2 regions of the Bacillus sp. JJ1127 genome follow, and region 1 is predicted to be linked to the other one. Evidence: a T-box and tRNA genes for the amino acid it is inferred to sense, from the RefSeq annotation. Region 1 holds a T-box; the other holds one or more tRNA genes.
The links. The T-box of region 1 lies ahead of argS (arginine--tRNA ligase). A T-box ahead of a tRNA ligase gene usually reads a tRNA of that ligase, here a tRNA-Arg.
Positions count from the first base shown of each region.

Region 2: it encodes a tRNA-Arg, which carries the amino acid that the T-box ahead of argS (arginine--tRNA ligase) is inferred to sense. The anticodon was not compared.

Region 1 covers NZ_JBALQK010000157.1:8,611-11,829, forward strand. Annotated here, with positions in the region: gene V7183_RS15990 (BrxA/BrxB family bacilliredoxin) at 1-251, shown strand, start outside; gene V7183_RS15995 (class I SAM-dependent methyltransferase) at 302-1,078, shown strand; T-box leader at 1,119-1,334, shown strand; gene argS (arginine--tRNA ligase) at 1,380-3,068, shown strand.
Region 2 covers NZ_JBALQK010000145.1:15,774-18,992, reverse strand. Annotated here, with positions in the region: gene V7183_RS14785 (APC family permease) at 1-1,642, shown strand, start outside; tRNA gene V7183_RS14780 (tRNA-Arg) at 1,817-1,892, shown strand; gene rpoN (RNA polymerase factor sigma-54) at 2,332-3,219, shown strand, end outside.

The DNA.
Region 1 (3,219 bases):
CATCAGCTGGTCAAGCGGTTGTACGTTCTGAAAAACAGCCTGACCATCTTGTAACTGTATTTGCAGGACAAGATAAAGAAGCGACTGCAACAATGCGTGAGTACTTCGGAGATATTCCTCCATCCTCACCATCTATGGCGTTATTAAAAGGTAACGAAGTTGTTCACTTCATCCATCGTCATGAAATTGAAGGAGCAACAATGGAAGAAATCATTAATAACTTAGAACAGGCTTTTGAAAAGCATTGCTAAAAAGAGGGAGAAGTGATTCTTCCTTTTTTCTTTATATACGAGGTGAAAAGATGATTGTAACAACAGCGGGACGAACAAATGAGGAAATGACGGCTTATGCAAAAAAGGTAGCGGAAGAACTAGAATGCTCCTTTGTAATGCGTAATGATATACCTGTGTACAAATTACATGAACAGCATGAACAAGATGTGCTTGTCGTAGGAAAGAATAGATTAGCAATTTATCCAAAAGGTACAGAAGAATCGTTCTTCTTCCATCCCAACTCTGCAATGTTTCGTGTGAAGAGATTAATGAGAGGAGAACATGATCCATTTGTACAAGCTGCAAAGTTAGAAAAGGGAATGACGGTGTTAGACTGCACGCTTGGTATGGCATCGGATAGTATTGTAGCAAGCTATATTGTTGGGAAAGAAGGGGCTGTAATAGGTCTTGAAGGCAATCAATATATGGCTTATGTAATGGAAAAAGGTTTACAAAATTGGTATTCTGGAGTTTCCGAAATTGATGAGGCGATGCGCAGCATTACAGTAAAGCGAACAGAACACTTCACCTTTTTAAAACAGTGTGAAGATAATAGTTATGACATTGTCTATCTCGATCCAATGTTTGAAGAAACTGTAATTGAATCGGATGGTATTCGAGGTTTAAAACACTTTGCATTATATAATGATGTCACAGATGAAACAATTAGAGAGGCAAAGCGCGTTGCTAGAAAACGTGTTGTTCTAAAGGATCATTTCCGTAGTACGCGATTTGAAAGACATAATTTCTTTGTTTATAAGCGTAAAAGTGCAAAATTTCATTTTGGTGTAATTGAAACTTGCTAATTATTAGAAAAGATGTATAATAAGCAATAATCAATTATATATAATGTCGTAGATGAAGAGAGTAGTCCTTCTTCAGAAGTAAAGCGAGCTAGGGTTGGTGAGAGCCTAGTACGGAGAAGAGGATGAAGCGCACTTCGGAGATGCTGCTTGAAATGAATAGTAGAGTAAGCCGGGGCCCCCTGTCCTCGTTATAAACGGGAAAGTGGTTCGAATTGAACAACAAGGGTGGTACCACGGGTAATAACTCGTCTCTTTTTTAGAGACGAGTTTTTTGTGTTTTAAAAAATAAGGAGGGAGCAATATGGAGTATAAAATTCAATTTGCAAAAAGTTTATCAAGTATCTTATCCTCAGATTTATCCTTAGAAGAAATTATTGATTTAATTGAAACACCAAAACAAGATGAATTCGGAGACGCAGCATTTCCTTGTTTCATGCTTGCGAAACAATACAAAAAAGCACCAGCAGTTATCGCAAAGGAAATCGCAGAAAAATTAGATGATCCATTTTTTACGAAAGTAGAAGCAGTTGGACCGTATGTGAATGTATTTTTCAATCGTCACATAGTAAGCGATGATGTGTTAAAAATGATCTTAGCTGAAAAAGAAGAATATGGACAGGGCCATTTTGGGCAGGACAAAACAGTAGTAATCGATTACTCTTCACCAAATATCGCGAAACCTTTCTCCATGGGACATTTACGTTCGACGATGATTGGGAATTCTTTAAAACATATCGCTGAAAAGTGTGGATATGAGGTTGTAGGAATCAATTATATTGGTGATTGGGGAACGCAGTTTGGAAAATTAATTACCGCATATAAAAGATGGGGAAATGAAGAACTTGTAAAAGAAGACCCGATTCGTGAGTTATTTAAGTTATACGTTCAGTTCCACGAAGAAGTGAAAGAGAATCCAGAGCTAGAAGAAGAAGGACGTGCATGGTTTAAGAAATTAGAAGACAATGATGAAGAAGCAGTATTTTTATGGAACTGGTTCCGTCACGAATCTTTAAAAGAGTTCTCGCGTATTTATGAACTCCTTGGAGTTGAATTTACGAACTTTCAAGGAGAGGCTTTCTATAATGATAAAATGGATGATTTTGTTGAGATTTTAGAAGAAAAAGGGTTATTAGAAGAATCAGATGGAGCGCAAGTTGTTAAGTTAGAAAAAGAAGATATGCCGCCGTGTTTAATTAAAAAATCAGATGGGGCTACACTTTATGCAACGCGTGATTTAACAGCTGCCTTGTATCGTCAAAACACATATGAATTTGATAAAGCGCTGTATGTAGTAGGAGCAGAACAAAGCTTACACTTCACACAATTTTTCACCGTATTAAAGAAACTTGGTTATAAATGGGTAGACGGAATGGCGCATGTACCGTTCGGACTCATTTTAAAAGATGGTAAAAAAATGTCCACGCGTAAGGGAAAAGTGGTATTACTTGAAGAAGTATTAGAAGAAGCGATTGCGCTTGCAAAGCAGAATATCGAAGAGAAAAATCCAGACTTAAAACAAAAAGAAGAAGTTGCAAAACAAGTTGGTGTTGGGGCAATCATTTTCCATGATTTAAAAAATGAACGTATGCACAATATTGAATTCTCTTTAGAAAAAATGTTGAAATTTGAAGGAGAAACAGGACCATATGTTCAGTATACACATGCACGCGCTTGTTCCATATTAAGAAAAGAAAATATCGAATTTGAAACAGAAACTTTTGAATTAAGTGACGATTATAGTTGGAGTACAGTAAAACTATTGAATAGATTTCCGCAAGTCATTGAAACAGCCTTTTCCAAAAATGAACCTTCACATATTGCGAAGTACTTGTTAGATGTGGCACAAGCATTTAATAAATACTATGGAAATGTTCGGATTTTAGAAGATAGTCAAGAGAAGGAAAGTAGACTTGCACTTGTTTATGCAGTAACGATTGTATTAAAAGAGGGATTGCGATTACTTGGAATGGGTGCTCCGGAAGAGATGTAAGAATGATTGTCTAGGATTATCAGTTATCTAAAGCGAAACTTTAATCAGTTGAGGGGATGACTACCCGTTAATGCGGGATAAAAATGAACAACTTTATAGACTAAAATTGGTAGAGGAGAGGATAATATGTTTCGTAGGGAGCATATTATCT
Region 2 (3,219 bases), on a different contig from region 1:
CTTGCCGATTACCATTTCTACTATCGTTCTTTTGGCAATTTTGATTGTATCGTATATTATGGGGATTTTGGCATATCCAAACGGCGGGGGAGCGTATGCTATCGCGAAAGATAATTTCAAGCCGCGCTGGGTTTCTCTTGTTGCCTCTAGTTCGCTGCTCGTTGATTATGTGTTGACCGTAGCTGTATCTGTATCTGCAGCTATAGAAGCGGTTTCTTCTGCGTATCCTGTAGTCGCTCCATATGAAACGATTTTAGCAATCTTATGCGTCATTATCTTAGTGCTTGTGAACTTACGCGGATTAGCAGAATCAGCTCGCGTTTTTGCTTGGCCGACATTCGGTTTTATGATTTGTATGTTAATTTTAATTTTTACGGGATTTTTTGATGAACTGCGTCACGGGTTTATTCAACCAAGTACACCGAGCTTTGGAACAGTTCCAGAGGGCTTAACAACTTTACTAATTTTGAAAGCGTTCAGTTCAGCTTGTTCAGCACTTACAGGAATTGAGACGATTTCAAATGCAGTTCCTATTTTTAGAGAACCACAGCAAAAAAACGCAATTAGAACGTATATCGCTCTAGGTTCGATCACAGCTGTGACACTTTTAGGCTTTTCGTATCATCTGTATGCGAAAGGTATTACGCCAGACCCACACAACACGATGTTGTCGCAGTTAGCTGGCATGTATTTTGGACATGGAATTTTATATCAAGTAATTATATGGTTTACGTTTATAGTGTTAATTTTAGCGGCAAACTCTACATTTACAGGGTTTTCTCAGCTTGCTGCGATTGTAGCGGCAGACGGATTTTTGCCTCGAAGTTTAACAAATCGTGGAGACCGTTTAGGATATTCGAATGGAATTATTGTGCTAGCATCACTAGCATGTATTTTAATTATATCGTTCCATGCGCATACGAATGCGTTAATTCCACTATATGCGATCGGTGTTTTCCTTTCGTTTACAGTAGCGCAAATTGGTTTGATGCGCCGCTGGAAACGAGTAAAAGGATCGCATTGGAAAATCAAGTTTACGATTAATACAGTTGGTGCCGTGATTACATCAATTGTTGCTGTTATTTTTGCCGTTACAAAGTTTACGGGCGGCGCTTGGGTTGTATTAGTTGTCTTGCCTATTATTATTTTCATCTCAATGTCCATTCACAGGCATTATGAAGATGTTGCAGAAGAATTGCGCATCGATATGAAAACGATACGTCCAGAAGCAAGCGGTGTAGTCACGCTCGTTTTAGTGTCAGGTGTTCATCGTGTTGTGAACAACACGATATCCTTTGCGAAAAGTCTAAATGTTGATCCGATTGCTGTATATGTTGGTTTCGATGAGGCGTCTATAAATAAAATGGAGAAAGAGTGGAAAGAATGGGGGACTCCTTGTAGACTGGTAGTTCTTCGCAGTAAATATCGTTCTCTACTTGAACCGTTGAATCGCCTTATTAAAACAATAGAGGCGAAACAAGAAGCTGAGGGAGGACACATCCATATTATTATTCCGCAATTCATTTCGCACAAATGGTGGCATCATGTATTACATAACCAGAGTGCACTTCTTTTACGAATGTGGTTTATTCGTCATAAAGATATAGTCATTACAACAGTTCCATATCATTTGCATAAATAATATCGTTCAATTATTGGCGGCCTACATCATTACGCGATGTAGGCCGCATATTGTATTGGGAGTTATTCAGGAATTGCGAAATAAGAAGTAATTGCTTCCAAAACGAAGATATCGTATAATAAACAGTGCGCGATAGGATAAAAGGTATCCTTTTGCTGTAGAATTTATGATAATGCGCCCATAGCTCAGTCGGATAGAGCGGTGGTTTCCGGTACCACGTCTGCCGGGGGTTCGAATCCCTCTGGGCGCGTCAAAAAGTCCTAACTTACATTTGTAGGTTAGGACTTTTTTTATTTCTCTCTTGTTATATCTAGTAATAACATTTACTATTAGTATGTGGTAATAAAAATGTTCTATATGTCCACTTTGATTTTCAAACGTATAAGTCGCTGCTCTGAAGAACAAAAGGTGAACTGCATTCGTTCTCTTTTTTGTTTTAACATGGCATGACCGTTTCTATGCATGGTCGGATGCTCTCTCCCACCTAAAAAGAAAGGTTTTATGCCGTTTTTTTCAATTTGCATTTATATGTTTTTTTTTATTGTTTTCTTTCAATATTATTCATTTTTCGGTTGTAAGATGGATATTTCATTAATACATATAAATTAATAATATTTTGGAATGGGTATCTGCACAGGATTCTCCTTTTAACAAACTTATTGTACAATAGAAACAAGGGGGAGATTAGTTTGAAGGCAAGTCTTTTACAAGAACAAAGCTTACGTTTGGCCATGACACAAGAGTTAAGACAAGCGATTACAATGCTCCAATATAATGTACAGGAGTTAACGGAGTTTTTGTATGAGCAATCGTTAGAGAATCCCCTTATTGAGTTAGGTGGCTTTGAGAGGGAGAAGAAAAAGAGCTCAAGCAAAAGTAAAAGTACAAGCAAACAAATCGACAATCAAATGGAAATTTATAGTGTGGATTCGACAACGATTCAGCAACATTTATTAGATCAAATACAGTATTATAAAATAGATGAAGAACAGCGAAAAGCAGCTTCTTTCATCATTATGAACATGGATGAGAATGGTTATTTACAAGAAACAAATGAAGAATTAGCAGAACTACTTGCTGCGCCGATTGATGTAGTGGACTGTGCTATGAAGCTTGTCCAGTCGCTAGAGCCAGCAGGGGTAGGAGCGCGTAATATTCAGGAATGTCTATCCCTTCAATTGAAGCGCTTACAAACGAAAGATACACTCTCAGAAATGATTGTGGATGAATATTTCTCATATTTTGTTAAGAAAGATTGGCGAAAATTGATCCAGGTTATGAAATGTAGTAACGAGGAATTACAATCAGCTGTTGATTGTATTACATCATTGCAGCCGAAACCAGGACTTGCGTTTTCTTCTGAGAAGCCGCTTTATATTGTTCCTGATATGGCCGTGAAAAAAGATGGTGATCGCCTCGTTTTACAAATGAATGAACGCAACATGCCGAAGATTGAAATTCATTCAGAGTATAGTGCACTTCTTCATAATAGTGAAAGTGAGGTTGCTTCTTATGTCTCTGAGAAGTATCAGCATGTTCAGTGGATTATGCGCAGTTTGAAGCAACGAAAACAAACG